3 regions of the Aquidulcibacter sp. genome follow, and region 1 is predicted to be linked to each of the others. Evidence: predicted binding sites of a transcription regulator. Region 1 holds the regulator's gene; each other region holds the start of a gene.
What was found. The regulator LexA, encoded in region 1, represses DNA repair genes until DNA is damaged. The targets are predictions, from matches to a motif close to ATGTTCNCNANNTGTTCT.
Positions count from the first base shown of each region.

Region 2: recA (recombinase RecA) is a predicted target of LexA. The motif match lies at 3,448-3,465, and genes of this name have one in related genera.
Region 3: ACOVRA_RS09640 (ATP-dependent helicase) is a predicted target of LexA. The motif match lies at 2,746-2,763, and genes of this name have one in related genera.

Region 1 covers NZ_JBMLTR010000009.1:37,556-43,646, forward strand. Annotated here, with positions in the region: gene gltX (glutamate--tRNA ligase) at 1-1,031, opposite strand, end outside; gene lexA (transcriptional repressor LexA) at 1,253-1,945, shown strand; gene ACOVRA_RS01520 (VOC family protein) at 2,038-2,376, shown strand; gene dnaE (DNA polymerase III subunit alpha) at 2,762-6,091, opposite strand, start outside.
Region 2 covers NZ_JBMLTR010000219.1:135,566-141,656, forward strand. Annotated here, with positions in the region: gene ACOVRA_RS16170 (aspartate kinase) at 1-1,168, opposite strand, end outside; gene ubiG (bifunctional 2-polyprenyl-6-hydroxyphenol methylase/3-demethylubiquinol 3-O-methyltransferase UbiG) at 1,319-2,101, shown strand; gene recA (recombinase RecA) at 2,245-3,336, opposite strand; gene ACOVRA_RS16185 (response regulator) at 3,514-5,259, opposite strand; gene flhB (flagellar biosynthesis protein FlhB) at 5,452-6,091, opposite strand, start outside.
Region 3 covers NZ_JBMLTR010000133.1:110,035-116,125, forward strand. Annotated here, with positions in the region: gene ACOVRA_RS09635 (flagellin) at 1-265, shown strand, start outside; gene ACOVRA_RS09640 (ATP-dependent helicase) at 335-2,725, opposite strand; gene ACOVRA_RS09645 (hypothetical protein) at 2,858-4,750, shown strand; gene ACOVRA_RS09650 (tyrosine recombinase) at 4,747-5,676, shown strand; gene ACOVRA_RS09655 (flagellar FliJ family protein) at 5,713-6,091, opposite strand, start outside.

The DNA of each region.
Region 1 (6,091 bases):
AGATTACCGCGCACCGCCAGCCAAAAGGCTTCCCCCAGATCGCACTCAATCGCGGCAAGGCGCGGCTGGATCGCCGCATAGTCCGCATGCTGCAGCAATTGCGCATCCAAACGGCGGACATCTTCAGGGTCGAAGCGGGCTGGTGCACGGCCGATCTTGCCAAAGTCAAAACCCGCCACCAGAGCGTCCAAATTATCAACCGCCTCAACCGGGTCAGAGGTGCCGATCCGCGCCATCAAGGACAGGACCGCCAAGGGCGCTACCCCCTGCTCACGAAGGCTTTCAACCGACAGCGAACCGATACGCTTCGACAAGGTCTCGCCATCGGCCCCCACCAAAAGCGGGAAATGGCCGAATTCAGGTCGGGAGCCGCCGGTCAAGGCTTCAAAAATCTCAGCTTGAGCGCCCGTATTGGTCACATGGTCTTCACCCCGGATCACATGCGTCACGCCCAAATCCACATCGTCCACGACCGATGGCAGCGTATAGAGATAAGCGCCATCTTCGCGGATCAACACGGGGTCAGACATAGAGGCCGTATCCACCGTTTGCTCGCCGCGGATCAAATCTTGCCAAGCAACCCGCTTGCCCGAGAGCTTAAAGCGCCAATGGGGCTTGCGCCCTTCGGCTTCAAAGGCGGCCTTTTCAGCGTCCGTCAGGGCAAGGGCCGCGCGGTCATACACCGGGGGCAATTTACGCGACAAAGCGATCTTACGCTTGCGGTCTAATTCTTCGGACGTCTCATAACAGGGATAGAGGAGGCCTGCCGCGATCAGCCGATCCCGCGCCTTGTCATACACGTCAAAGCGGGCCGATTGGCGCGCCTCTTCATCCCAGGTCAGGCCCAGCCATGTCAGGTCCGTCCGGATCCCGTCTTCATAGGCTTGGGTGGAGCGCGCCGTATCGGTGTCGTCAATGCGCAACAAGAAGGTGCCGCCATGTTGGCGCACAAACAACCAATTGCGCAATGCGGTGATCACATTGCCGACGTGGAGCTTGCCGGTGGGAGAAGGTGCAAATCTGACTTTCATGTTTCTTTCCTATCAGGGGTGACTTAGCAGTCATGGCCCCGACAGGCGAGAGGGGCATGTGCAGGTCAACCGTGCTTTGGCTGCGGAAAAATTTGCAGCGGACTATAGACGTAAAAACGGAACAGAGTTAGAACATCGCTGCTTTGTTCGTGCATCGTTCACGGTGCCATCGGATTTATAGGGGCCAAGCGTACACGCGCGCCACGAGATAGGGGGAATTGATGCTGACGTCCAAACAACGAGAGCTTTTGCTATTCATTCATGAGCGTCTCAAGGAAACAGGTGTCTCGCCGTCCTTTGACGAAATGAAGGATGCGTTGGACTTGGCATCGAAGTCGGGCATTCACCGCCTGATCACCGCTCTGGAAGAGCGTGGCTTTTTACGGCGTCTGGCGCACCGGGCACGGGCCTTGGAAGTGTTGAAACTGCCCGATAGCGCCACAACCGCCGCCCCACCCAAGGGCCGCCAGCCCTTTACGCCACTGGTCGTGGGCTCCACGCCCGCAAGTGCCGCACCACCTTCACCACCACGGGCAGCCAATGACATTGCGGTTCTGGGTCGGATTGCCGCCGGTGTGCCCATCGCGGCCATTCAGCATGAGATCGACCGGATTGCAGCCCCTGACCAACTAGACCCTGCCCTGCACTTTGCCTTGGAAGTCAAAGGCGATTCCATGATTGATGCTGGCATTCTCGAAGGTGACTTTGTCATCATCCGCCGCACCGATGACGCCCAATCAGGCGATATCGTGGTCGCTTTGGTTGATGATGAAGAAGCAACCCTGAAGCGCTTGCGCCGCCGCGGCCAGTCTATCGCTTTGGAAGCCGCCAACCCCCGTTATGAGACCCGCATCTTCGGGCCAGATCGCGTGAAGGTTCAAGGCGTGCTGGCGGGGCTTTATCGGCGGTACTAGGCGCTGTTGCTGGGCTGGCTTTGGGCGGCGCACCGGGCAACCAGCCTGCGGCGGACAACAAAAAAAACACGCACCCAAACTGTGGAGTTCAAATGATGTCTCGTATCTGCTATGTTGAATTACCCGCAGCCGACTTGCCCGCAACGCGCGCCTTTTATGGCGATGCGTTCGGCCTTGCCTTGACCGACTATGGCCCCAGCTATTCCTGCACGACAAATGGTGACGTCGACCTCGGCCTACAGGGGGACTTAAGCGAGGCCACTACCGCACCACTGGCCGTCATCGCCGTCGATGATTTGGAGGCTTGCCTTGAGGCGGTGACCCAGGCGGGTGGCGTTATCACCAAACCGCTATTTGCCTTTCCAGGTGGTCGCCGCTTTCACTTCCGCGATCCAAGCGGCAACGAGCTTGCCGCCCTGAAGGCAGACTGAAAGCAAGCCTCACCTCCTCGGTGTTGAGGGCCCTGCAGCTTCTTTCCACGAGCCAGCCCTGGCCGCAGGCTTTGCCTTTGCAAAGGCATAGTTCGAGTTTGTGTGTGAAAGGTGGGTGGGTGTGATGGACCGCGCAACACGAGTTGCGCTTGCCGCTGCGTACACATGCGCAGCTTCTGCTGCGCGGTCCTTTCGGCGCGCCATTTCGCAATAACAATTGTCGGGTGGCTTCAAGATGAGCAGAGCGACGCTTTGAGCCGTACCAAGTTATTTCAGGGAATACCTAAGCCCATTTTAGCGCTACCTTGGACCGCGCAACAAAAGTTGCGCATGCCACCGCGTCGACAGGCGCAGCCCTTGCTGCGCGGTCCTTGGCTAAGGTCCCCTAAAACTCCGCCACCAAATCCACGCCGGATGCGCTTTTCAAAGCCCGGCGTGCGGCGACATCGATGGGGAAGCGGCCGGGGGCTTGGATTTCGACTTCGCGGCCATCGGCCAGTTCGACGACGACGCGCAATTCGCCAAAGCTGGATGAGGTGGCACCGCGCAAGGTCTCGGTCACACGAGCTAATTCTTCGATTGGCGCACCGCGCGCTAGGAACACTTTAATCCCCGCACAGCCCGACATATCGGTTTGATCCAACAGCTCAATCTTTTCAGCCGATAGTTTCAAATCGCCATCGCGCAGGCGCGCCTTGGCCCGGAAGCTGACCGAGGTTCCGGGGTCGAGATAATCGCGCGCCTCGTTGAGGGTTTCGGGCATAATCATGACTTCAAACTCGCCCGTGGGATCGCTCAACGTCACCCAGGCAAACTTGCCGCCATCGCGCGCCGGGCGTTCCTTGCGCGCCCGCACGACACCGGCCATGCGGAAAATCGCGTCTGATCCCTGCATTTTGGAGTGAATTTCAGAGAAGAAGACCGTCTGCCTACGCCGCAAAGCCTCAATCAAATCATCCAATGGATGGCCCGACAGGAACAGGCCAAGGGCGGCAAACTCATTATCCAAGCGCTCTTGCGCGGACCAAGGTTTAACGCTGGGCAAGGGTGCGCGCGGCGGAGGTGCGGAATCGCCAAACAGGCTCGTCTGGGCGCTTTGGCGATCCGAGGCAGCCGCATTGGCATGGGCCACCAATTGATCGGACGAAGCAAACACCAAAGCACGATTGGGCTCGATCGAATCAAAGGCCCCGGCCTTGGACAAAGTCTCCCAAGTCCGCCTACCCAGCACGCGCGGATCGACCCGCTCGGCCAGATCATGCAGGGATTTGAACTTGCCGCCTGCTTGGCGGATCTCCACCACTTGGGCCATAGCCGCCACGCCAACCGACTTAATCCCGCCGAGCGCATAGCGAATGGCGTTGTCTTGGACCGAGAAATCGGCCCCAGAATAATTAAGATCGGGCGACAACACCTTGATCTTCATGCTTTTTGCCTCTTGCATGAAGGCACCAAGTTTGTCGGTATCATCAATATCGAGCGACATAGAGGCCGCCATGAACTCGACGGGATGATTGGCCTTAAGATAGGCGGTTTGATAGGCGATCACGGCATAGGCGGCAGCGTGGGACTTGTTGAAGCCATAGCCGGCAAACTCGCTCACCAATTCAAAGATGCGGTCGGCAAGCTCGGCGTCCACGCCCCGTTCGGTGGCCCCGCTGACGAAGCGGTCCTTTTGCTTGGCCATTTCTTCGGGCTTCTTCTTACCCATAGCGCGGCGGAGCAAATCGGCCTCGCCCAAGGAATAGCCCGACAGAATCTGGGCGATCTGCATCACCTGTTCCTGATAAATGATGACGCCTTGGGTTTCTTTGAGAACGGAGACCAAGCTTTCATGCAAATAATCGGCATCTTTGCGACCAAATTTCACGTCGCAATAGGTCTCGATATTCTTCATCGGACCCGGCCGATAGAGCGAAATCAGAGCGATGATGTCGTCCAACGTGTCGGCCCGCATTTTGCGCAAGGTGTCGCGCATGCCTTGGCTTTCCAACTGGAACACGCCCATGGTCTTGCCCGAGGCCAAAAGCTCATAGGTTTTGGGATCGTCAAACGGCAGCGTGTCGAGATCGACCACAATGTCGCGTGCCTTCAAGAAGTCCAAGGCGCGCTGGATCACGGTGAGGGTTTTGAGACCCAAGAAGTCGAATTTCACAAGACCTGCCGGCTCGACCCATTTCATATTGAATTGGGTGGCAGGTAGGCTGGAGCGCGGGTCCTTATAGAGCGGCACCAACTCATGCAGCGGACGGTCGCCAATCACCACACCGGCGGCGTGGGTAGAGGCGTTGCGGTAAAGGCCTTCGAGCTCAATCGCAGCATCAAGCAGCGTGCGCACATCCGCATCGCGCGACCGCTCCTCCTGCAGACGCGGCTCATCCTTAATGGCTTGGGCCAAAGTTACGGGTGCAGCGGGGTTATTCGGCACCATTTTGGCCAGTCGGTCGACTTGGCCGTAAGACATATCCAAAACGCGGCCAACGTCGCGAAGGGCGGCGCGCGCCTGCAGCGTTCCGAAGGTGATGATCTGTGCGACACGGTCTGCACCGTACTTCTTCTGCACATAGTCAATGACTTTATCGCGCTTCTCCTGACAGAAGTCGATATCGAAGTCGGGCATGGAGACGCGTTCTGGGTTCAAGAAGCGCTCAAACAATAGGCCAAAGGCCAAGGGATCAAGGTCGGTAATCGTCAGTGAATAAGCGACCAGCGAGCCCGCGCCAGAGCCCCGGCCCGGACCGACTGGAATATTGTTTTCCTTCGACCATTTGATGAAGTCCGCAACGATCAAGAAGTAGCCCGCAAACCCCATCCGATTGATCACATTGATTTCGTGTTCCAACCGCTGGTCATAGATTTCGCGCGCCACAACAGGGGGGCGCTTCAGAAGGCGCGCTTCCAAGCCTTGGCGAGCTTGGCTTGCCAATTCCTCCGGCTCATCGCGGCCTTCGGCGGTGGTAAAGCGCGGCAGGATGGGTGCGCGCATCAAGGGCCGGATCGCGCAACGCCGTGCAATATCGACACTATTGGCCAAAGCCTCCGGCAAATCGGCAAACAGCGCCACCATATCGGCTTCACTGCGGAAGCAATGATTGGCCGAAACCCGCTCGCGCTTGTCATCGGCCACGCGGGTGGCCTGACCGATACACATGAGGATATCTTGCGCGCGATGCCGCTCTGGGCTGTCAAAGCGCACATCATTGGTCGCCACCAGCGGCAGATTGTTTTGATAGGCTAGATCAATCAGAAGCGGCTCAATTTGGGCCTCATCGGCCATGCCATGGCGCTGCAGCTCTATATAAAGTCGGTTTGGAAATGCCTTGGCCAACTGGCGCAGCAGCATGTCGGCCTCTGACTTCAAATTGGCCAGAAGTGCACGGCTTAACAGCCCTTCCCGCCCACCGGTAAGGCAGATCACGCCATCGCTATGGTCCAGCACTTTTTGCAAATCGACATGAGGTAAACTGCCAGCTGGTACTTCTAGGAAGGAAAGGCTGGAAAGCGCCATCAGATTGGCCCAGCCGACTTCATTCTGGGCGATCAGTGCCAGACTGCCATCTGGCCCCGCCGCCGCACCGGGCTTTTGGCTGAGGAAAGAGACCGGCAGCGTCAGGCCCATAATGGGCTGAATGCCTTTTTCGGCCAAGGCTTCTGAAAACTCCAGCGCGCCAAACAGGTTTGGATCCGAGATGCCGACCGCGACACAGTTCGCCTT
Region 2 (6,091 bases), on a different contig from region 1:
AGATTTTGATCTCCGATGTGGCGATGTTCTCAATATTGATCCCCTTCTTTGAAAGGGCATCAAACATGATGCGTGCAACACCCACGTGCGAACGCATGCCGACGCCAATCACGGAGACTTTTGAGACGTCTTTTTTGACCTCAACCTGCTCAAAGCCAATTTGCTCTTGTGCGGCACTCATCAGCGCCATGGCGCGATCGGCTTCCCGCTCTGGCACGGTAAAGGTCATATTGACCGCCCCTTCAGTGCGGGAAGGGGCTTGGACGATCATGTCCACGTTGATGTTGGCTTCGGCCAAGCGACCAAAGATATCGGCGGCAACGCCTGGGTGATCCTGCAAAGCTTTCAGCGACACTTTGGCTTCGTCGCGCGAATAGGCGATGCCCGACACGATTTGCTTTTCCACAATTTCATCCTCATCACAGACCAAAGTTCCAGGGTTTGGCTCACCGGGTTCAACAAAACTCGACAACACGCGTACGGGCACACGTTTGGCCATGGCCAATTCTACCGAACGAGTTTGCAAGACTTTCGCCCCGAGCGAGGCCATTTCGAGCATTTCCTCATAGGAGATTTTTTCAAGGCGTTGGGCCTTGGGCACCATGCGGGGGTCGGTCGTGTAGACGCCGTCCACATCGGTATAAATATCGCAGCGCTCTGCCTTCAGCGCGGCTGCTACAGCCACGGCAGAGGTGTCTGACCCGCCCCGACCCAGAGTCGTGATGCGGTCTTCTTCGGTCACGCCTTGGAAGCCTGGGATCACGGCCACTTCGCCGGCATCAATGGCAGAGGCGACTTCATCGGCATCAATATCAGAAATACGGGCAGAGCCATGGGCGGAGCTGGACGCGACGCGGATTTGCCAGCCCTGCCATGAACGGGCGGGAATTCCCATGCTGCGCAGGGCCAGCGCCAATAGGCCCGTTGTGACTTGCTCGCCCGTAGCGACCACCACATCATATTCATCGTCGAATAATTCTGGTGGCAGGCCTTCGCCGGCTTGGCGCGAAAGTTCAACCAAGCGATTGGTCTCACCCGACATGGCCGAAACCACCACGGCAATCCCGTGCCCTGCTTGACGCTCAGCACTCACCAAGCGCGCAACGCGGCGGATACGTTCGACGTCTCCCACAGAGGTTCCACCAAACTTCATCACCAGACGCGACATGCTTCTTTGCTCCTCAGCTATGCCATTAGACGCAGAAATCTGCTGTTACAAACAGACGATGGCTCTCGACGCGCGCGCTCATCGCTCTATGAAGTCTTTAGGTCAATCCTTTTGCATGTTGCAAACTGTCACACAGGTGAGTTGAACCCGATGCCTAGAGCCACCCAAGACGCGACGATGGAGATGCCGCCACGCTCGCCTTCGATCGATCCGGCAGAAGTGGCCAAGTTTGCGGCCATGGCTGAAGACTGGTGGAACCCCTATGGCAAGTTCCGCCCTCTGCATAAATTCAACCCCACCCGGTTGCGCTTTATTCGCGAGACAGCTGAAGCCCATTTCGGCCTGAAGCCTGGTGCTGACTTGCCTCTCAAGGGTCTGAAACTGCTGGACATTGGCTGCGGTGGTGGGCTGTTGAGCGAGCCGATGACACGCCTTGGTGCCAAGGTCACTGGAGTGGATGCGACCGAGCCTAATATCAAGACGGCTATGACGCATGCAGCACAAACCGGCCTTGAAATCGACTATCGCCATGGCACGGCTGAGGGCTTGTTAGCTTCAGGCGAAGGCCCATTTGACATTGTGCTCAATATGGAAGTGGTGGAGCATGTGGCTGATGCAGCAGCTTTTCTAAAGAATACTGCGCAATTGGTGGCACCAGGTGGCCTGATGTTTGTTGCCACCATCAATCGTACGCCCAAAGCGCTCGCTCTCGCCATTATTGGGGCAGAGCGGATTTTGCGCTGGTTGCCACCGGGCACACATGATTACGACAAGCTGGTCAAACCATCCGAGATCCAAGCGGCCCTCAAGCCGGAAGCTGGACTGACGCTCGATGAGCCAATCGGCGTGAATTATAATCCTCTAATGGACCGTTGGTCCTTGGGATCTGACACCAGCATGAATTACATGATTGTGGTGCGTAAGGCGGTTTAGTCTTTTGCGCTGAATCGAAATGGACGAAAAAGCAACAGGACCAAACCGGAAAGGCTTGGTCCTGTTTTCATGCTGGTGGGCGTAAAAGCCCCGCACGTTTTCGCAAGCGGTGGTGAAGCGCGACAAGCGCCCTTCAGGCTCGTCTACATGTCGTCCATCTCGCCATCTTCGGAGACGGGCTCACCGGCCAAAACTTCCGCGAGAATGCCAGCGTTCTGGCGCACTTTATGCTCAATCTCAGCGGCCATTTCAGGATTTGACTTCAGGAAGGCGCGGGCATTGTCCTTGCCTTGGCCAATCCGGGTGCTGTCATAAGAATACCAAGACCCAGATTTCTCAACGATCCCGGCCTTCACGCCCAGATCAATTAGTTCACCCTGCTTGGAGATACCCTCGCCGTAGAGAATGTCGAACTCAACCTGTTTGAACGGTGGGGCGACTTTATTCTTGACGACTTTGACGCGGGTGACATTGCCCACCACATCTTCTTTGTCTTTGATCTGGCCAATGCGGCGAATGTCCAAACGAACCGAAGCGTAAAATTTCAGGGCATTGCCGCCTGTTGTGGTTTCAGGGTTGCCGAACATCACGCCGATTTTCATGCGGATCTGGTTGATGAAGATCACCAAAGTCTTGGAGCGCGAGATTGAGCCTGTCAATTTGCGCAAAGCCTGGCTCATCAAGCGGGCTTGTAGACCTGGCAGGCTGTCGCCCATGTCGCCTTCAATTTCAGCCTTAGGCGTGAGTGCTGCAACCGAGTCGATTACCAAGACGTCGACCGCGCCAGAGCGTACCAAGGTGTCGGTGATTTCAAGCGCCTGTTCGCCCGTGTCTGGCTGCGAGATCAAAAGATCGCTCAAATCCACGCCAAGTTTGCGGGCATAGATGGGGTCAAGCGCATGTTCGGCGTCGACGAAGGCACAAACACCGCCACTCTTCTGCGCTTCAGCGATACAATGTAGCGCCAAAGTGGTTTTACCCGAGCTTTCAGGGCCGTAAATTTCAACGATGCGACCGCGAGGCAGGCCGCCAATCCCCAAAGCGATATCAAGCCCGAGAGAACCGGTTGAAACTGATTCAATCTCAACCGCTGCGCCTTGTTCGCCCAAGCGCATGATCGAGCCTTTGCCGAAGGCACGCTCAATCTGAGACAGGGCCGATTCGAGAGCTTTTTCTTTGTCCATATCGTTCTTTTCCACCAAGCGAAGCGCTGCATTTGAAGCCTGAGTAGCCATCTTTGAACCCCTTTTCACGATTCCCGCCTGCATCCGCACAATGGGCTCAGTAGAGCTGTGTGCAAACCAGACTTTGTCACGTCATGAAGGTTTTGTATCCGATCTGTTCTCAGAACGCAAGTGGAACATAGGGGAATAATCTACTTTTTTAAAATACATGCGTCCAATTTTGACGTATCAGGCCGCTGCGAGCTCTGTTTTAACTCGTTCTGCCAATTGTGCCAGCGTAAATGGTTTTGGCAAGAAGGATATGGAGCGTTCATCTTCCAAAGTCTGTGCAAAGTCCTGTTCGGCATAGCCAGACATGAAGACGATACGCGCGTGGCCCAAATAGGGCTTGGCTGCTTTCAGGAGGCCCGGACCATCCAAGCCCGGCATGACGACGTCCGACAAGACGAGATCGAAGCTATTGGGGTCATTCTCAAGAATTTCGAGGGCTTCTTCGCCATCCCCCGCCGAGGTCACCTGATAGCCGCGCTGGGTCAGTAGGCGTGTGGCGATATTGCGAACACCTTCTTCATCCTCAACGAGCAAAATCCGTCCGCGCCCTGCCAGATCCATCGGGCGGGCTTCGACGACTTGGGCTTGAGCAGCTGGCATCGCGTCGCTGACTTCATCAGCCGTGGTGGCCGGCAAGAAGACGTGGAACGTCGTGCCTTCGTTCTCAACCGAGTCGAGCGCGATGAAGCCATCGGATTGCTTGATGATGCCATAAACCGTGGCGAGACCAATGCCCGTGCCCTTGCCTTGCTCTTTTGTGGTGAAGAAGGGCTCGAAGATTTTCGTCGCAATATCTTGGCTCATGCCCGTGCCGGTATCGGTCACCGAGATCATCGCCCAATCGCAATTCTCAATATCGGCAATGCTGAGGCCTTTGAGCGCTGTGCGCACATCCTGAGTCGTCGCGCGCTTGGTACGAACGGTCACCGATCCCTTGCCCCTGCCAGACATCAAGACCGCGTCGCGTGCATTGGTGACGAGGTTCATAAACACGGTTTCTAATTGTTGCTTATCGGCCCGCACATTGGGGAGGTCGCGGCCGTGAGTGATTTCAAAGACGATCCGTTCGTCCAAGACTTGCCGCATCAGGACGGCAAACTCTGTCAGGACGGCCCCGACATCGAGGACGTCACGGCGGAAAGTCTGTTTGCGAGCATAGGCCAGCAGCATCTTAACAAGCTCCGCTGCCCGCGCGCTCGTATTTTGGATGCTCTGCAACTCGCCATAACTCGGGTCGCCGACTGGATGGCGTGCCAGCAAAGCGTCACAATTCAGGGTGATCACCAAGAGGAAATTATTGAGTTCGTGCGCAACCCCGCCCGCAATCTGTCCGACAGCTTGCATTTTGCTGGTCTGAGCGAGGCGATGTTCCATCTCGCGACGGGTTGATACGTCGACCAGCAGCAGCGCTGCTCCGTCATTTTCGTCTTCTAACAGCCAGCCTTCGCAAGTTTGGCCGCCCGTGTTCGCAATATCCAGCTCTATGGCGCGTTGCCCGCCGACTTCTAATCGGTCCAAGTCATCTGCATGGGCGGGGGCAACCAAGTCTGCGAGCTTAGCCCCTTTGCCAGCGCCGGCAATACGGATGAAAGCAGGATTGGCTTCTTGAATGACGGCTTGGCGCGCGTCCCGACGGTCCAACCGGGCAAACCCGACTGGGGCTTCCGCTATCAATCGGGCGAGGCCGGTTAAGAGAGAGGAGGTCGTCTGAACGGCCGATACAGCTTGTGAAGTAAGTGTAGCGCCATCGTTAGCTGTCGCTTGATCCAGTGCTGTGGTTTCAACCCTGGTCAAGCGTACCAAAGCTTGATCGCCAATCGCACTGACGCGTACCCGCATATCACCTTGGGTTTCGTCTAAGGTCAGGCCACGGCGAACCGCCTTCGAGGCACGAAAGGCGTAGGCCTGATCCAAAAGGCTCATAAGAAGAGGGTCAATTGAGACAGGGCGATATAGGGCGGCAAATGCAGAATTAGCGGCGACAAAACGCCCTGACCGAGTGAAGAGGGCGGCAGGGCCATCCGTACTTGCGAGCCAGTCGTGCGACTCCGACCGGGAAAACATCTTCAAAAGTCCAGCCATGCTTCTTTGCCCCAAACCGGTCCAAAGATTCACCTAGGCGGCGTTTTGGACTCGACTCTGGAGAGAATCACCTGATTTGCGCCGCGCGGCTACACCCAAAATCACTCCAATGATTTTCGCTACAGCTTGATAATGTTCGGCCGGAATTGTCTCTTCAAGGTCCACACTGGCGTAAAGCGCACGCGCCAGTGGGGGGTCTTCAATGATGGGCACGTCAGAAGCCGTTGCAATTTCTCGAATTTTCAATGCCAAATTGTCCACACCCTTGGCGACACAGATGGGCGCAGCCGTTTCGCCGGCAACATAGAGCAAGGCCACGGCATAGTGGGTTGGGTTGGTGATAATGACAGTCGCCTCAGGTACTTTCGCCATCATACGATTGCGTCCGCGTTGCATCCGAATCTGACGCACTTTCATTTTGATTAACGGATCACCTTCCAGCTTTTTATACTCGTCCTTTTGTTCTTGCTTGCTCATGCGGTTGCGCTTGATCCACGAAAAGCGTTGGATCGCATAGTCCGCTACCGAAGCGACAGCGATGATGCCAATCAAGGCAAAGCAGAGTTCAAGCAGGATTTTGACCAACACGGGCATCAATGCTGCTGGCTCCATCGCCACCAAGATTGGCATTTCCCGGGCATGAGGGGCCAAGATTGCGTAAGCGACCCAGCAA
Region 3 (6,091 bases), on a different contig from region 1:
TGACAGAATCGCGGCTTCACTGGAATATGTGAACTCGGAGTTGGCGCGTCTTGGGGCTTCTGCCAAGCGGATTGAAAATCATGAGATTTTCGTCGGCAAGCTGCAAGATAGCATCAAGGGCGGGATTGGTAATCTGGTTGACGCTGACCTCGCGGTGGAATCGGCACGCTTGCAAGCGGCTCAGGTAAAGCAACAATTGGGCACACAAGCTCTATCGATTGCAAACCAAGCCCCACAAAGCATCCTGAGCTTGTTCCGCCAGTAAGCGGTTGATTTAGAGCGTACTTTACCGATCAATCGATTCCAATTGATCGGAACACGCCCTAAGCTCGGTTCAAGCAGGGCGTACAAAACTGTCGAGCACTTTCTTTTCGCCAGATTTTTCAAACTGAATGGTCAATTTAGACCCTTCAACATGGCGTACTGCGCCATAGCCAAATTTATCGTGGAAAATGCGTTGGCCGACGGCATAGGTGGCATCCTTGGCCCCGGTGCGCGCCAGAAGCTTAGCTTCGCCATCAATGATGGGCCCACCAAACCCTTTTGCCATGCTAGGCGTCAGCTTGCTTAATGCCGCTGCAGCCTGTGCGCGCTTCCAGCCCGGGCTTTCATAGCCTGTGCCAAAGCCATCGCCAGGTTGCGTTGATAGTGGGCCATAGGCGGCGAACCGCTCTGCTGCACCACCAGTACCTTGATTGAAATAGCCCGTGTCTGATACTGCATCGACATGGCCATCAGGGAGCTCATCGACAAATCGGCTGGGCAGGACGCTGTTCCATCTGCCATAAATCTGGCGATTAGCGGCAAAGCTGATGCGCGCACTTTCGCGTGCACGCGTGATGCCGACATAAGCAAGGCGACGCTCTTCCTCTAAGGCTTTGTCACCTTTTTCATCCAAAGCACGTCTCGACGGAAACACTTCTTCCTCCCATCCGGGCAGGAAAACCAAAGGCCATTCAAGGCCTTTTGCTGCATGTAGCGTCAAAATTTGTACCGCATCACCCTCTTCAGTGCGGTCGAGGTCCATCACCAATTCGATGTGTTCCAGATAGGCCGCCAGCGTATCGAACTGGCCCATTGAGCGGACCAATTCCTTCAAATTGTCGAGCTTGGAAACCGACTGAGGGCTTTTGTCGGCCTTCAGCATGTCAGTATAGCCGCTTTCATCCAGAATAAGCTCTGCCAATTCCGTGTGCGGCAGTTCCAGTGCCTTTTTGCGCCAATGCTCTAGCTGATGGATGAAGCGCGTCAGACCCGTGCGTGCCGGACCCTTCAACTCATCGCTGCCCAATAATTGGCTCGCCATCGTGAACAACGGAACGCCAGCCAGACGGGCAGCAGTGCCCAAGCGCTGCACACTCGTATCGCCAATCCCACGCTTGGGGACATTGACGATCCGCTCAAACGCTAAATCATCATCCAGAGACCGGATCAGGCGCAAATAAGCATGTGCATCGCGAATTTCTGCCCGTTCAAAAAAGCGCGGCCCGCCAATGACTTTATAGGGGATCTGCAACATCAAGAAGCGCTCTTCAAAGGCGCGCATCTGCCAAGACGCACGCACCAAAACAGCGCCTTCATCATAACGGCGGCCCGTGCGGCGCCACTGCTCAATATCGTCAGCGATCAAGCGCGCTTCTGCCTCGCCATCCCAAATACCACGCACAAGCACGCGGTCACCCTCTGGAATATCCGTCCATAGGGTTTTGCCGAGGCGATTTTTGTTGCTGGCAATCAGATGGCTGGCCGCGGCCAAAATATGAGGCGTTGAGCGATAATTGCGTTCCAACCGAACAATCTTTGCGCCCGGAAAGTCCTGCTCAAATCGCAAAATATTGTCGACTTCCGCTCCACGCCAGCCGTAAATCGACTGATCATCGTCCCCGACAACGCAGATATTCTTGCGCTTGCGTGCCAAGAGGCGCAACCACAAATATTGAGCGACATTGGTATCCTGATACTCGTCGACAAGAATATATTTGAAACGGTCGTGATATTCCGCCAGCAGGTCGGGCTCTTTCAAGAAAAGACTGATCGTCTCTAGCAAGAGATCACCGAAATCGACGCAATTGAGCACTTTGAGGCGGGATTGGTACAGCGCATAGAGCTTCGCCCCCTTACCATTGGCAAACAGGAACGACTCGTCGGCTGGCACTTTTTCGGGTGTCAACGCACGGTTCTTCCAGCCATCAATTAAGCTTGCGAGGAAGCGCGGCGTCCAGCGCTTTTGGTCGATGTTTTCTGCCTCAATCACCTGCTTCATCAAGCGGATTTGATCATCGGTATCGAGAACCGTGAAGCTGGGCTTGAGGCCGACTAATTCAGCATGACGGCGCAAGATCATCGCACTCGTCGAATGGAAGGTGCCGAGCCAACGTAAGCCCTCAGCCGCCGGCCCAATGAGAAGCTGGGTCCGATCGCGCATTTCGCGCGCCGCTTTATTGGTGAAGGTCACCGACAAGATTTCCCAAGGCTTCGCTCGACCCGTCACCAACAATTGTGCCAAGCGTGACGTTAACACCTTAGTTTTTCCGGTCCCGGCACCAGATAACACCAAAACAGGGCCATCCAGCGCCTCGACGGCTTCGCGTTGTTGCTCGTTGAGGCCCACCATCCACGGGTGATCAAGCCCGCCTGCAGGCCCAACCGCAGTGCCTGGCGCACGCGCCATCGCACGTTGAGAAATCGTCAAGGCTGGCTGGGGAGAATTGGGCTCACTGGACATGGCGTTGATTCGCTAAGATAAGAACGATAAGCGAACATAGGGATTAATTGTGCGCTTGTCGCGTAGTTGACGCAATCGCGCCTGCGTGAAGCGCAAGGCCACTGTTTTGCCGCAAAATGGATTATGACAGGCATGATGATACGCAACCTTCTCCTGACCAGCGCCTTATTCTGCTCGATGGCCGCCCCGCCTGCTCTGGCACAATCTATTCGTACCATTGAATCAACACCCCTTCAGGAAGTTGGCCCGTGGGGCGCTGCAGCCTTGCCACTCGGTCTTGAGCGGCTAGATAGTGACCTCTGGCAAGGTGCTGACCCGGGTACTTTAGCACTAGCCTTTGATCGGATCGGCCCTGACCTAAGGTTTCCGAGCCTGCAGCGTTTGGTCCGCCAGGCTGTGTTTTCAGGCGGCTCAGCCCCTGTAGGCGACATTGAGTTAGCGCGAGCACGGTTTCTGGCTGCCAATCGCTTAGGCCCATCAGAAGCGGCAACGCGCCTGTTTCTGACCGTTCCGCGATTGACCGCCGACCCAGCCTTAGTGAATCTCGCGATCGATGCCGCTTTTCGTGCTGGCCGAACCGATGAGGCTTGCGGGTGGGTCGCGTCACCCGGCTTAGACGAAGCCAATAGTACCAGTGCCAGCCCGAGTTGGCTGGAGACGCGGGCCACCTGTTATGCGCTGAATGGCGAAGCCGGCGCTGCAAATCTTTCGGTCGACCTAGCCAGAAGCAAAGGCCAGACTGATACGTGGCTTGGCCGCGCGGTTGCCGCTGTCTCTGGCCCCGTTACTAACCCGCCGCCGTTTCGGGCGGACAGCGGGCGCGCGCTGGCACTGAGCATGAAGGCGCAATTGCGATTCCCCAAAGGGCTGGCGAACAACGGTGATCCAGCAGCACTTTCCTCGATTCTGATTTGGCCTGATTTCGCGACGCGCGTGCCGACAGAAGAGGCCACCTTATTGCTTCGGCGCGCAGCTCAGACAGGGGTAGCGTCGCCGGCACAGGAAGCGCTGTTGCGGATGCCGATCCCAGCAGCAGTAGAGCCCGCGTCGCCAGCCGCAGATGCAACCATAGTTCCACAGGGCGCAACATTAGCCCCTCCCTTGCCCCAACCACCGCCTCCTCCACCGATTGCCGAAACCTGGGCCAAGACATTTAGCCAAGCGGCAAATGCGCAAAGCCGAGCCCTAGAAGCCCGCTTGCTGGTGCATGACCTAAGGGAACTTTTTCAAACCGCGCCTGACCAAATACCGCCACTAGCGATGCAAACCCTCGCCGAGGCCGCCCTTTGGACCGGAGATGTGCGCCTTGCACAGGCTCTCGAAATCCGCAGTCCTACCCCACTTTCGCCTCGGCAAAGGCTGGTCTTGGCTTTGCTGGACCCTGTGGCGGGTGATCGGCCCATTCAGCGCCATATTGAGGCCGCCACCAACCCCAATGCCCAACGCCAAGCCATTCGCGATGCTTTGATCACGTGGTCTGCTGGCATGCCAACACTTGGTGGGCTTGCCGCTTTAGTTCAGCCCGGCCTACCAGATATGAAGGGCGGGCAAGCGGGCGTGCGGACGGCCCTAGTTTTAGCAGCAGAACGGGGATCTAAGGGCGAAGTAGCCCTGCTCGTGGGTCTTGCTTTACAAGGCCAAGAACCCGCAAGCGCCGATGCAGAGACTGTCGCCATCGCGGTTCGTGCTTTGCGTCGTGTAGGCTTAACAGCACAGGCTGTCGATCTGGCACGCGATTATTTGTTGGCTTTGGATATGGTCATCCCAACACGTGCTGCAGCCGCCGCAACCCCTGCTACCCAACCTGCGACTGCCAAGCCAAGTCCTGCACCAGCCTCCGCTTCAACAGGCTTGCGGACAAACACGTCAGCACCAACTCAAGCCAGAGCGGCGGCACCTGCTGCCACCACGCAACCCAATCAAGCAAAGCCGGCACCAACACTTCTCCCAACTAAACCGACGCCACCTTCACCGAAGGCCAAAACCAAAGCCCCATCCAAGCCCAGTTGGACACCACCCAAGTGATCGCGCTGATTGAAGCTTTCCTAGAGATGATTGGGGTAGAGCGCGGTGCAGCTCGCAATACATTGGACGCCTATCGGCGCGACTTAACTGACTTTGACGAATTTCTGGTCACCCGAGGGGTGGAAGCCCTTGTGGCCGACCATGTCGATGTCGAGGCCTTTGCCCAGGATTTGAGTGTTCGGGGCCTCAGCAGCACCACGATCGCCAGACGCCGAGCCGCGTTGCGCCAATTCTATCAATTCGCGGTCAGCGAAGGTTGGCGCTCCGACGACCCAACAAGGCGTTGGGACGGCCCGAAACAAGCGCGCAATTTGCCTAAAACAGCAGAAGTGGCCGACATCGATGCACTACTTGCTGCCGCGACCGCGCTAAAGGGCTGGAAGGCGCAGCGCGCAGCATGTTTGATCGAACTCGTATATGGCTGTGGTTTGCGGGTGAGCGAGTTGGTTGGCTTGCCCATGCGTGCGGTGCCCAAGCCAGAAATTGCCGCGATGCGGGTCAAAGGCAAAGGCGGCAAAGAACGCCTTGTTCCTCTAGGCTCCCACGCACGCCAAGCACTTGATACTTGGCTGGCGGTTCGTGGCCATAGTTTGCCTGAAGGCGCCCAAAAAGCTGAAGCTGACAAATTTCTGTTTCCAGCTAAGGGCAAGGCCGGCCATTTTGGTCGTCGTGAATTTGCCCGCTTGTTAGATGGCCTCGCGATCCAAGCAGGCCTAGACCCAAAGAAAATGAGCCCGCACGTCCTACGTCATGCCTTTGCAACCCATTTGGTGGAGGGCGGCGCGGATTTGCGATCGGTTCAGGTCATGTTGGGCCACGCCGATATCGCCACCACCCAGATTTACACCCATGTGGCCGATGCGCGCTTGACTGAGTTGGTGACGCGTAACCATCCACTCGCGCAGCGCACAAAAAAGGGCCCTTGAGGGTCCCATCGCGCGATCGTATTGATCTAGATTGAATTAGGCGGAATGCCGCTTCGCGGCGCGGATCATCGCCGCCTCATCCAAAAATGCCTGTTCGCGCTTAGCCTTCGACGCATTGGTCCGGCTAACCCGACGCTCTTCGAGCATTTCAAATTTCTTTTGCTCTTCAAAAGCAGCCTGTAAGTCGCCTCGCAGTGCTTCCAATTGCTCTTCAACGCCTACAAGCGAAGCCTCGAGATTGGCGCGTTGGGCGACCAGCACTTGGGAATAAGCAACCCAATGGCTCATCATTGCCGGGTCTGCTTCTGCACGCGCACGCTCGCGCTTTTCGGCGACCAAGAGATCGGCCTTTTTGCGCTCAATATCTTCACGCGTGCGTTCGGCCGCACTGATCAGCATCTGCACGCTGTCGACC